Regions from separate parts of the Bilifractor sp. LCP21S3_F8 genome, predicted to be linked through region 2. Evidence: predicted binding sites of a transcription regulator. Region 2 holds the regulator's gene; the other holds the start of a gene.

Region 1 (6,881 bases), on a different contig from region 2:
GTCGCGTCTGTATAGAAGCACGCATGGCTTCCGAAAGCACCTCCGGAAATAACCGCGGCCATGATCAGAATCGTGTTCGCGCCAACCGCTGCTCCAAGCGGAAAAACAATCGGAGTTACGATAGCGCTCATGCCCCAGAGAGATCCGGTTGTGAATGCCAGAACTGCTACCAGAACGAAGGTAACCGCCGGGAACACAGATCTCGTAAGAACCGGCTCTGCAATCTGAATGATGAAATCCGTCATCTTCATGTCGGCCAGCACCTTTTCCAGAGAAAACGCCATGATCAGAAGGATCAGGATCGGAAGCATGTCGGCAAATCCCTTGCAGATCGTCGTATAGAAATCCTCCATGCGAATGACCTTTCTCGGAATATACATCACAAAGCAGACCAGGATGCCCACTACGACCGCCAGAAGCAGATTTCCCGTCGCGATCGCAAGAGCGACAAGCACACCCATTGGAATGATGAAATCCCAGATATTACCTTCCTCTGTGTATCCCTCTTCGTCATGGTTGTATTTACGGCTCTTTTCGCTGTATACCATACCGGTTTCGGCGACACGCTGGTACGCCTTCTTCATCGTACCCATCTTTGGCATGACACCAAGACAGAACAGGAACACAATCAGAAGGGTGAAAATCGGATAGAACAAATACGGAATGGCGTGCGTATAAGCCTGAAGACCGGTCGCATAGCCGAGCTTCTGCACGCTGTCCTGATCAGCGAAGATGCCCGCGTAGAAGACTGCCCATGTGGAGAACGGAAGCATCACGCATACCGGAGCGCCCGTCGCATCCAGCATGTAAGCCAGTGCCTCTCTCGGGATCTTTCTCTTATCATAGACACCTTTCATGCACACACCGATGGTCAGCACATTCAGATAATCATCTACAAAGATGAGAATGCCGAGAATGAAGGAAGTAAATAACGTCTTGCGTTCCGTGTTGCAAAATCTGGAAACAAGCCGTGAAAATCCATAGCTTCCCTTCGATGCCGTCAGCAGCGCAATCAGGCTGCCGAACAGGCCGCAGACGATGATGATCCAGACATTTTCAGCGAGTGTGTCCTGGATGAGCTGACACCACTTTGTCAGGAAACTCCCTTTATAATAAACCAGACACGCAAGCAGTGATCCTGCAATCAGAACCTCTGCGCACCTTTTTGTCAAGACCGCAATAACGATAATAGCCAGGATAATAAATACTGAAAGTAAACCGGTTGACATGTGCTTCACCTCACTACTTATCCAAAAACCAATCAACAGTTACTCTGGAGAGACGTCTCTGAATACCCGATACACAACACGATATATAACACAATATACACAATCCAAAAACCGTGTACAATCTTCCTCGCGCTTCGTGTGCGACAGTCCTCTCCGCATTATCAAACAGCCTTGCAGATGTCACGCAACGAGTCCAATCGACAGCTCTCTCCGCGCTATCAAACAGCCTTGCAGATGTCACGCAATGAGTCCAATCGTTCAATCGACAGTCCTCTCTGCGTTATCGGAAAACCTGCGAAAACAGAAAAGGGCATGCAGAATAAATCCACATGCCCCTTTGCACTGTCTGTATTCAGAATATAGGATACAAAAAAAGAAGTATCCGGCTGTCTGCCGACGATACTTCCTTGTATCACAGATGTCTCTGACTTTTCTTTATGGAGAATCATAACAACCTTTTTGCAGTATGACAATACCCGCGGTCCGGTATTTTTTTAACAGAAATCAGTTAGGTTATCGGCCTCTTCAAATTCCTTATACTGCCGCTCTGCCTTAGTTTTTTTCAACAGAAATCAGTTAGGTTATCGGCCCGCGGTTTTTCTGAAGAGCAGAAATTCCATGACTTAACGTTATCCGTGGGCAGCGATCACACGGCTCGCGCCGGTCTTCCGCCTTCTTCGACAGTTTTGATATCCTCCAGCACCATCGTCATGCTGCGGGCAAAGGAAGCGCCGGTGATTCCGCCGATGTGCGGACTGAAAATGATCCTGCGCGAGATCTCCCGCGGTTGTTCGAGCAGCACATGATCCTTCTGCACCGGCTCGCAGTCGAGGGTATCCAGCCCGGCCATCGCCAGCTTTCCGGATGCCAGGGCGTGAATCAGCGCATCATCCTCCACAAGCTCTCCCCTGGATGTATTCACGAAATATGATCCTTCCTTCATCTTGCGGAAGAAATCGAAGTCCGCCATGTATTCCGTTTCGGGAGTAACGGGAAGGTGCAGACTGACAATATCGCTCTGCTCCAGCAATCTGTCCAGCGGCAGATATTGCACGCCGTACTCCTTCTCCCTCTCTGCCGAGAGAGGATGTCTTTTATAATAGAAAATATCACGCGTTCCGTAAGCCTTCAGAAGGTGCGCGGTACGCCTGGCAATATTTCCGAATCCTACCAGCCCGACCGTGCAGTCGGACAGCTCCCTCAGCGATCCTGACCGGATATACCCGCCTTTTACCTGAATCTGCCGTCCGTCCCGGACCGCCTGGTCTCCGTTCACCACATCCCGCAGCATTCCAACCATCAGAAGAACCGTCTGCTCCGCTACCGCGGAAGCATTCATTCCCTGACTGCTGCAGACATAGATCCCGCGATCGGCAGCCGCCTCTGTGTCGATCTGGTCATAAGCCACTCCCTCAGAGTGAATCATCCGGAGATTCGGCATCCCGGCGATCAGGTCACCCGATACCCTGGAGATGGCATCCGACACAATGTACTCCGCATCCTTCGCCCGGGAAAGGTACTCGATATCCGTCAGCCCCCTCGGCATGTCTATGATCTCCAGCCTGGAGAGATACGGGTTTCCGGTTGCGTACTTCTCAATATTTCCCTTTTCCCCGATATGTAAAACCTTCATCAATAATTCCCTTTCATATATCTACTGTATAAGCTCTTCGAAAACGCAGACAGGATCGTCGCACGCGAAGCGCGCGTAAGAGACTGTATGCGATTTCGAAGGCAACAGGTATGAGGATGAAGCGCGAACGCGCGAAATCCTCATACCTGTAGGATTGCGAGAGTGCGAAGCACGGAGCAATCCGTAGCTTATACAGTGTGTAGCACAATGTATCTTTATCGTATATCCCTTCATTATCCCGACGCTGAGCTGCCGGAACTTGTACCTCCGCCGGTTGTTCCTCTGATACCCGTTCTTCCATGTCTGTTCTTCTGTCGATTTTTCTATTATGCACTTCTGTCATCAGAAGGTTCAAGACCAGAAGCGCCGAACAACAAGACAAAATCTATCTGTCCTTACCTGTCCGCTGTGCAGATTCGTCATATTTTCAGGAAGCTCTTCTGATTTTTTTGTTGATTCGGTACAGAAAATTGCCTGATTCTGCCATTCCCGTATTGACGAAATATCCTGAATACGATAGATTAATACTATGAAAGTATGTTAAATATTGCACAATCTTTCGGTAATCTGAAACAGACTCAGAAGTGATGACTCTGGGTGTTTTTTGCGGTATCCGCCGCAAAAGGGAAATGCAGTACTATTTATATTGACAAGGAGGATGTCAAGTTATGAAACGTCTGAAGGTTAACAAAGAAGCCGAGTGCATGAACTGCCTCACCTGCGTTCAGGTATGCGCGAATACCTATTTCAAGAGCGACGATCTGGATCTTGCCGCTCTGCGGATCGAGACGGTAAACGAAGTATTCCCCTTCGAGACCAAACCGGTAACCTGTATTCAGTGCGGCAAGTGTGCCCGGAACTGCCCGAAGAACGCTATCACACAGAACAAATTCGGCGTTTACATGGTGAACAAGAAACTCTGCACAGGCTGCGGAACCTGCGTTGAGGTCTGCCCGATGCATGTGATGAGAAAGGATCCCGCAACCGAAAAGGCATTCAAGTGCATTGCCTGCGGCAAGTGTGCGCAGGCCTGCCCGATGGACTGCCTGTTTATTGAAGAAAAGTGAAAATGGTCCGGAGCGACAGACGCCCGGTGAAGGCACACCGCGCAAGCGGGTCCCTCACCGGGCGTCTGTTTTATCCGCTCTCCGAAAACGCAGACAGGCTGCCTGCCGCGAAGCGCACGTAAGAGGCTGTATTCGAATACCTGTAGATTGCGGGAGTGCGCAGCACGGAGCAATCCGTAGCTTATACCGTTTGTGCCACGATGTAACATATGGTAGTTTACTGGGTGTGAAAAATTAATGAGTACTGATTATATCTTTACTGATCCAATCTTATAAAATATAAGGATTGATGATTGAATTGATTGAGATGAAATTTGAAAGGAATTGCTCAATGATTAAGAAAACAGCCGCAATTAACGACCTCTCCGGCATGGGACGCTGTTCTCTGGTGGCGGATATTTCGGTTCTCTCCGCCATGGGAATTTCCGTGAATCCGGTACCAACCGCTGTACTGACGGCGCAGACCGAATACACGGGATACTACTCCAGAGACTGCACCGCGGACCTGCCGCATTATCTCTCGCACTGGTCCTCGCTCCATGCCCGCTTCGACGGCATTCTGACCGGCTATCTGGCGGATTCCTCTCAGACCTCTTTCGTCAGGGATTTCCTCGAACAGTTCAAGACCGGGGAAACCACACTTCTGGTCGATCCCGTCATGGGAGATGACGGCTTCACCTACGCAAATTTTTCACCCGATCTGCTCCGCGACATGAAGGTTCTCGCCAAACAGGCCGATATCCTGACCCCAAACACCACAGAGCTCTGTCTTCTGACCGGTGCCGACCCCGCAGAACTTCTTTCCTCTCCCGCAGCGTCGCTTCTGGAACAGATCCGGGACCGGGCCCGTTCCCTTCTGAACAAGCCGGGAAAAACAATTCTTGTCACCGGTTTATCCGGGGAGCTCTGCAGTCACTCCGCTGACAGAACACAACCGAAGATTGGCAACCTGCTTGTGAACAGCGAGGGAGAAGCTCTGTATCTCTTCCCGCACGAAAAAGGGCACTTTTCCGGAACCGGCGATCTTTTCGCCGCCATTGTCCTCGGCGGACGTCTCAACGGATGGAGCTGGGACAGAACCGTCAGGACTGCCGGAAACTTTCTGTCCGCCGGCGTTCACGACTCCATCGCAGCCGGCACTTCCTTCCTCGACGGAATTAATTATGAAAGGTATCTTCCGATGCTGATGCCGGACATATGCTCTGACATCCGCTGACGAAATATGCATGGCTCTCTCAGACTCCGGTCTTCGCGTCTTTGGCTCAGAGGATGGGCAGCCATGATCTGACTGGAAATTCAGCCGGACATACGCTATGGCTGCAAATTCAGACGGACTCAGGCGCCGAGGAGCAACGGAAGGGTGAGCTTGGCCAGTCCGAGGAAGATAAAGAATCCAAGAACATCGGTCGCCGTCGTCACGAAAATTGAGGACGCAACGGCCGGATCCGCATGGATTTTATCCAGCACAACAGGAACCAGGAAGCCGAAGACACCCGCGACGATCATATTCCCGATCATGGCGATGAACACAATCACTCCAAGATAGAAATTTCCATAGATCAACCAGACAATCACGCCTGTCACAAGACCATTGGCGGCACCGTTGATAATGCCAAGCAGTATTTCCTTAAAGAACCCTTTCATCGCCTCCGCGAACGTTATCTTGTTATGCGAGAGCTCACGGACCAGGACGGACATTGTCTGCGTACCGGCGTTGCCTCCCATTCCGGATACAATCGTCATGATCGCAGAAAGAGCGACAACCTTATTGATGGTGCTCTCGAATGCCTTTACCGTGAACGAAGCGAGAAATGCCGTCGCAAGGTTGATCAGGAGCCACGGAAGCCGGAAACGAATCGACTGCCCGAGGGAGGTCTTGAGGCTTTCCTCCGAGCTTACACCGGCCATCTGAAGCATATCCTCGTCATGCTCCTGAATGATGACGTCGATGACATCATCTACGGTGATGATTCCGAGAAGCTGTTTCTTCGCGCTGACAACCGGAATTGCCTGCAGATCGTATCGGGATACCAGTTTTGCGACTTCCTCCTGATCGACCTCAGGAGTGACATAGATCACATTGTCATGCATGATATCACGGATCAGCTTTGACCCGGGACTCGACAGGAGATCCCGCAGATCGACGGTTCCCGTCAGGCGATGTGTCCGGTCCGTCACGTAAATAATCTCGATAACCTCGGTCTTTGGCCCGATCTCATGAATCTTGTGAATGCCCTCGGATACCGTCAGATTCTCATTCAGAGCCAGGTAAGCCGTGGACATCAGGCCTCCGGCCGATTCCTCCGGATACTGGAGAAGGTTTGTGATGATCTTCCGGTCATCCGCCTTCATCAGGTTAAGAACCTCTTTTCTTCTGCCGGTAGGGAAATCTCCCAGCATATCTACGATATCATCCTTCTGCATATCCGCGAACATATCGAGAAGCGCATGATTATCCAGAGTTTTCGCAAGACGGATCCGCATCTCATCGCTGGACTCCTCCATCAGCGCAGTTCTGTTCTCATCATTCAGAAGCTGCATGACCTTTGGAATTTCCTCGTCCTCGAGTGCTTCCACGATCTGTGCGAAGTCAATGGCTTCCATATCGCTGAAAATCTCATTCAGCTTCTTGCTGTCGCCATCCTTTATACACGCCTCGACCATTTCCTTCCGGTCTTCCAGCTCCTCTGTATTTATCATCTCATTCAATGAAATCACCTCCCGACGAAAGTTCTTCGAAAATGCAGACAGGATCACCGCAGGCGCAGGAATACACGTATGCGGAAGCTTAGCGCACTTATCGTCGTTTTTTCGAACATACCGATAATATCATAATCCGCGGCGGGATGCCACCGCACGGTTCGATGAATCCGTTCTTTTTTGCACCATTAACATTCCTTCACCTCCTGTTAACAATCCTCCGGCTCACTGTTCGCGTAAACGAGATAAAAC
Region 2 (6,881 bases):
ATTCCGCCGAGGCGACAAAAAAATACGGCGTCGCCGTAAAGTGCGCGACCATCACACCGAATGCCGCGCGCGTTAAGGAATACAATCTCAAGGAGATGTGGAAGAGCCCGAACGGAACCATCCGTGCCATGCTGGACGGCACCGTGTTCCGCACACCGATTATCGTAAAGGGAATTGAACCGGTAGTCCGCTGCTGGAAAAAGCCGATCACCATCGCCCGTCACGCTTACGGAGATGTCTACCGCAACGTAGAGATCCGTGTTCCGAAGGCAGGTAAGGTTGAACTGGTGTATACCTCCGACGACGGTGAAATCACGAAGACAGAGCTGGTTCACAAGTTTGACGGACCGGGTGTCGTACAGGGCACACATAACCTGGATGATTCCATCACAAGCTTTGCCAGAAGCTGCTTTGATTTTGCGCTCTCCAGAAAGGAAGATCTCTGGTTTGCCACAAAGGACACGATTTCCAAGACCTATGATCACCGCTTCAAGGATATCTTCCAGGAGATCTATGACAACGACTACAAGGAAAAATTTGAGTCCTGCGGCATCACCTACTTCTATACATTGATCGATGACGCGGTTGCCCGGATCATGAAATCGGAGGGCGGATTCATCTGGGCCTGCAAAAACTACGACGGAGATGTCATGAGTGATATGCTGTCCTCCGCCTTCGGTTCCCTCGCGATGATGACCTCTGTTCTGGTATCCCCGCACGGATATTTTGAGTACGAGGCTGCTCACGGAACCGTTCAGAGACATTATTACAAGCATCTGCGCGGCGAGGAGACTTCGACGAACTCTGTGGCCACTATTTTCGCATGGAGCGGCGCTCTTCGCAAACGGGGAGAGCTGGACAAGCTCCCGGAGCTTGTCGATTTCGCGAATAAGCTTGAGAAGGCAACCATCACCACCATTGAGTCCGGAAAAATGACCGGAGATCTCGCGAGAATCACAACACTTCCGAATGTGAAGACGCTGAATTCCGAGGATTTCATCCTCGCCATCCGCGACACACTGGACTCCATGCTGTAAATACTTACACGGAAACAGGAACAGCCGCTGTGCAGAGTTCTGCACAGCGGCTGTTCCTGTATTCCACAATCATCTTTTCATTCGGGCCATTATAGAATTCATTCCGGTCATTCCTCGTCGGAAGCTGTCTCCCAGTCTTCATAGAGTTCCTGAAGCCTGTCGTTGTTCGCGTTCTGTTCCTTCGCGAGCTCCTGGCATTTCTGCAGGTCCGTTCCGGTCTCCGGTTTCAGAAATTCTTCGTCGATCTCTTTGTTCCTCGCCTCCAGTTTCTCGATTTCCTCTTCAATTTTACGGATCCGGTTTTCCTTTTTCCGAAGTCTCGCCTGTTCCTCCTTCTGCGCTTTCCAGTCCAGTTTTCCGGAGCCGGAGGAATCCGTGGCTGCCGCAGGAATTCCATCTGCGGCAGTCTGTCCGGCCGGCGCTGATCCGGAGTCTCCTGATTCGGAGCCGGAAGAGGAGAGGGAAGCTGTTCCTGCGCCGCCGGGGCCTTTTCCGCCCGCGCCGTCAGACGCGGGAGAGGAGGCATAGGCACGCGTCAGCTCTTCTTTTTTCTCCATGTAATAATCGTAGTTGCCGATATAGTTGACCAGAGTGTGATTGGTCAGCTCCAGAATGCGGGTCGCCGTCTGATTGATAAAATAACGGTCGTGGCTCACATAAAGCACCGTTCCGGTATACTCATTCAAGGCATCTTCCAGAATCTCCTTGGAGATGATGTCCAGGTGGTTCGTCGGCTCGTCAAGGATCAGAAAATTTGCCTCCGAGAGCATCAGTCTTGCCAGGGATACACGCCCGCGCTCGCCGCCGCTGATGGAAGAGATCTTTTTGTATACATCATCGCCGGTAAACAGAAAGGCAGCGAGAACATTCCGGATCTCTGTTTCGGTCAGCGTAGGATAGTCGTCGGCGATCTGCTGAAAGATTGTTTTCTCCGGGTCAAGCAGCTGCTGCTCCTGATCGTAGTACCCGATATGGACCTTGGAACCGAGGACGATTTTTCCCTCATCCGGCGTCAGAAGACCGTTGATCATTTTCAGTATGGTGGACTTTCCGGTTCCGTTGTCACCGATGATCGCGACCCGCTCTCCACGCTTGATCTCAAAGGACTGATTACGGAAGAGAAGAAGCCCCGGGAATGCCTTGGACAGACCGGCCACGGTGAGCACATCCTTGCCGCTTTCCGTCCTCGGCTTCAGCTCAATGCGCATATCCGCGCTGACTTCCTGCGGCTTCTCCAGAACCTCCATTTTATCGAGCATTTTTTCTCTGGATTCCGCGCGCTTGATTGACTTCTCCCGGTTAAACTGCTTCAGCTTGGTGATGACCGCTTCCTGATGACGGATTTCTGCCTGCTGCTTCGCCCATGCGTTGTACTGTGCCTTGCGCACGATTGATTTCTTCCGGCTGTATTCGTTGTAGTTTCCCTCGAAGCTCATGGATCTTCCGTTTTCGATCTCGATAACCCGCGTGACGATGCGGTTCAGGAAATACCGGTCATGAGAGACAATGAGCACAGTTCCCGGATAATTGATAAGAAAATTCTCCAGCCACTCGATGGAGGAGAGATCCAGGTGGTTGGTCGGCTCATCGAGAAGCAGGATATCCGGCTTTGTCAGCAGGAGCTTTCCCAGAACGACCCGTGTCTTCTGGCCGCCGGAGAGGGAGCCAAGACGGCGGTCAAAATCTTTTTCCTCAAATCCGAGTCCCTTCAGGACGCCTGTGATCTCGCTCTCCGCCGCATATCCGTTCTGGAGCTCAAACTCATGCATCAGCTCTGTATAGCGGTTCATCAGCGAAACGGCCTCTTCGCCCGTGACCGTGTCCATCCGGCGCTCCATTTCCCGCAGACGCTGCTCCATATCGAGGATATCCTGCTTTGCCTTCCGGACCTCCTGATAGATCGTCTCATCGGATTCCATGTCCTGGTACTGTGCCAGATATCCCATGGTCTTGCCGTGTGTGACGGTGACTTCTCCGGTATCCGGGCTGAGAGCTCCGGTAATGATCCGGAGGAGCGTCGATTTGCCCGCTCCGTTCACGCCGATCAGAGCGGCCTTGTCCCTTTCTTCAATATGAAAGGAAATATCCTTCAGGATTTCCTCTGATCCAAATGTCTTGCTGATATTCTGACAGGAGAGAATCATATCTGTCCACCTCACACATTCGTAGCTTTTCCTGTTTGCGTCCCGCCGCTTCTCTGGCGGAGCATTTACCTTCCAATTATACCGAAAAAAAACAACAAAGCAAGGGCACCGGGAAAAAGAGAAATACTTTGACAAAAATTAGACAATTACATATAATGGTAGTAGCTTCAAGGAGGTTTTCTTATTATGAGTCAGAAAGAAATTTCGAAAGCCGTTATCAAGAGGCTGCCCCGTTATTACCGGTATCTCGGTGAACTTCAGGAGGCCGGCGTTGAGCGGATTTCTTCCGGTGAACTCAGTCAGCAGATGAAGGTGACCGCCTCTCAGATCCGGCAGGATCTGAATAATTTCGGCGGTTTCGGGCAGCAGGGCTACGGTTATAATGTGCAGTATCTTCGAGAGGAGATCGCCAAAATTCTCGGACTGGACCGCATACACAATATTATCATTATCGGTGTCGGACATCTGGGACAGGCTCTCGCGAATTATACGAACTTTGAGAAGAACAGTTTCCGTATCATCGGACTTTTCGACAATAATCCCGAATTAAAGGGCAAGGTCATCCGGGGTGTTCCAATCCGTATGACGGACGAGATTCCATCCTTTCTCCGGGAGAATGATGTCGAAATCGCGACGCTGACTCTCCCAAAGGAATACGCCATTGAGGTAAGCAAGATGCTGATCGAAAACGGCATTCACGCCATCTGGAATTTTGCGCACACCGATCTGAACCTTGTGGTACCGAAGAATGTGGCTGTTCAGAATGTTCATCTGTCCGAAAGTCTGATGCGGCTGTCCTACAACCTCAAGACACTCGAAGAGAAGTAGACACCTGCCGATACAAGACGATATAAGAGCCCCTCGCGTAGATGGGGGCTCTTTTTGGAACGGAAAAGAAAATTGTTATCGGATCTCATCAATTGGAGCAGAGAAGAGAACGTTTATCGGATCTCATGAATTGGAGCAGTGAAGAGAACGTTTATCGGATCTCATGAATTGCGCTGTTCTTCAGCAGAAAGGGAGGATACAGAATGAAACTGATCTTGAGTGCAAGGCAGCATCAGGACGCGGATCGAAGCGCTGTCGCGGCTGGAATGCCTTCCATGGTCCTCATGGAGCGGGCGGCACTTGCCTGTGCATCAGAAATTGAAAAACGGCAGTATGACATGGATCGGATCCTCGTCGTCTGCGGAACGGGAAACAATGGCGGAGACGGAGTCGCTGTGGCCCGCGTTCTCTGCGAGGAAGGATACAGCTGCACGGTTTTTCTTGCCGGACCGGAGGAAAAATTCAGTGACCAGCTGAAACAGCAGCTTCATATCATCGAGGGTTTTCCGATCCCGGTCATCCGCGCCCGCAGCACACCGGGCGCGGAACTGGAGGATTTCCATCCGGAGGATTATTCTCTTATTATAGACGCTCTTTTCGGGATCGGGCTGAAACGGGACATCACCGGAATATATGCCGAACTTATTGACCGAATCAATCATTCCGAGCTTCCTGTCGCCGCTGTCGATATGCCGTCCGGTGTCAACACCGACTCCGGCGTGATCATGGGGACAGCTGTCCGTGCGGATCTCACTGTCACGTTCACAACCGGAAAGGCAGGTCTCTACATCTATCCAGGAGCAGCCTGTGCCGGGAAGGTCAAAGTGAAGCAGATCGGAATTCCGCTTACCAGAGAAATCACGAAGGCCTGCCATCTGTATACCATCGAACACAGTGATCTTGAATATCTCCCGAAGCGTGATGAATCGGGCAACAAGGGAACCTTCCGGAAGATTCTCGTCATCGCCGGATCGCGGAATATCTGCGGGGCGGCATATCTTTCCGCAAAGGCCGCACTTCTGACCGGTGTCGGAATGGTGAAAATCTTCACAGAAGAAAATAACCGCACACCAATCTGCGCACTGTTCCCGGAAGCTCTCATTTCCACATACCGGGATGGCGCAAAAGACTTTCCACAGCTTGCAGCGGATATGAAATGGGCGGATACTGTACTGATCGGTCCAGGACTTGGAACCGGCGATACGGCGCTTTCTCTTATGCGGGAATTCCTTCGTCTGAATCAGGAAAGAAAAATACCTGCAGTTTTTGACGCTGATGCGCTGAATCTCATTGCGGCGCACAGCGACCTCCTTCGGGAAATCCGTTTTCCCTCCGTTTTCACACCACACGTTGGTGAGATGAGCCGTCTGACCGGCATCGCTCCCTCAGATATCAAGTCATCTGCCGTCAGCATCGCAAGGCATGCTGCCGAGGAGGTCCGCAACACGGTGGTTCTGAAAGACGCCGCAACGGTCACAGCGCTCCCGAATGGCAGCTGCTTCCTGAACCGGTCCGGCAACAGCGCACTATCCACAGCCGGGAGCGGAGATGTCCTGACCGGAATCATCGCCGGTCTGACCGCGCAGCACGGAGATTATACCGGTGTCGCTGCCGCACTCGGAGTCTACATTCACGGAAAATGCGGAGAGCGGGCATCCGAGAAATATTCAGAGGCCTCCGCAACTGCCGGAAACATCCTCGAATTCATCCACGAATTTCTCTGATGAACCGGCGCCGCGCCTTTTCCGCTGTCACCTCAAAGGGAGACAGAACTCTGAAATTTTCTGCTTCTTTGCTGCTTTGACTCTTTTTGCAGCCGCTTTGACTCTCTTTGTATTTGCGTTGAGCCGATTTGACTCTCTTTGCAGCCGGTTGACGATCCATCCATTCAGTGATATATTTTTAAAGTAATGTTAAAATTAGCGCGAGTTATGAAAACCGCCGGACTCTGCATACAGCTTGTGGTGTTGTATACAGCATGGCCGGTTACCGTATACGGCGCTGAATTCATATACTATTTACAATTTAATGAGGAGTGAAATTTTATGTCAGGACATTCAAAGTTTGCGAACATCAAGCACAAGAAGGAGAAGAACGACGCGGCTAAGGGCAAGATTTTTACCATCATCGGCCGTGAAATCGTGATTGCCGTGAAAGAGGGCGGACCGGATCCGGACAACAACAGCAAGCTTCGTGATGTAATCGCAAAAGCCAAGGCCAACAACATGCCGAACGATACCATTAAGCGCGGTATTGAAAAGGCTGCAGGTGCCGCGAACGCGGACAACTATGAGCACATCACCTATGAAGGCTACGGCCCCGGCGGAGTTGCCGTAATCGTCCAGACACTTACAGACAACAAGAACCGCACGGCAGCAGATGTCAGAAGCGCATTTTCAAAGGGAAACGGAAATGTCGGAACACCCGGATGTGTTTCCTTTATGTTTGATGAGAAGGGACAGATCATCGTCAGCAAAGAGGATTATGATGGTTCCGCAGATGATCTCATGATGCTTGCTCTTGACTGCGGCGCGGAAGATTTCAATGAAGAGGAAGATTACTATGAGATCCTGACTGCTCCGAATGATTTCTCTGCGGTTCGGGAAGCTCTCGAGAAGAAGGGCATTGTCATGTCTGAGGCGGATGTCGTCATGCTTCCGCAGACAAAGACCGCGCTGACGGATGAGAATGACCGCAAGATGCTTCAGAGGATTCTGGATCTTCTGGATGAAAGCGATGACGTTCAGAATGTGTACACCAACCTCGACGGTGAGCTCGACGAGGAGTAATTGAACTGATATGATCACAAACCGGTCCCGACCTGCAGATTTTTTCGGACCGGTTTCTTATAACTCTGAACAAATAAGGAGTA

Evidence for each region. Region 2 encodes Rex, which represses fermentation and respiration genes when NADH is low (regulators of the CRP and FNR family bind a similar motif). Its sites were predicted from a motif close to ATTGTTAANTANTTAACAAT; they were not measured.
Region 1: ACTQ3A_RS08600 (4Fe-4S dicluster domain-containing protein) is a predicted target of Rex. The motif match lies at 3,399-3,418, and genes of this name have one in related genera.

What each region holds. Positions count from the first base shown of each region.
Region 1 covers NZ_JBQKIK010000016.1:15,258-22,138, reverse strand. The annotation lists gene ACTQ3A_RS08610 (Na+/H+ antiporter NhaC family protein) at 1-1,229, opposite strand, end outside; gene ACTQ3A_RS08605 (NAD(P)-dependent oxidoreductase) at 1,876-2,862, opposite strand; gene ACTQ3A_RS08600 (4Fe-4S dicluster domain-containing protein) at 3,531-3,929, shown strand; gene ACTQ3A_RS08595 (bifunctional hydroxymethylpyrimidine kinase/phosphomethylpyrimidine kinase) at 4,261-5,145, shown strand; gene mgtE (magnesium transporter) at 5,265-6,629, opposite strand.
Region 2 covers NZ_JBQKIK010000007.1:97,071-103,951, reverse strand. The annotation lists gene ACTQ3A_RS05350 (NADP-dependent isocitrate dehydrogenase) at 1-1,037, shown strand, start outside; gene ACTQ3A_RS05345 (ABC-F family ATP-binding cassette domain-containing protein) at 1,145-3,181, opposite strand; gene ACTQ3A_RS05340 (redox-sensing transcriptional repressor Rex) at 3,368-4,009, shown strand; gene ACTQ3A_RS05335 (NAD(P)H-hydrate dehydratase) at 4,213-5,733, shown strand; gene ACTQ3A_RS05330 (YebC/PmpR family DNA-binding transcriptional regulator) at 6,055-6,798, shown strand.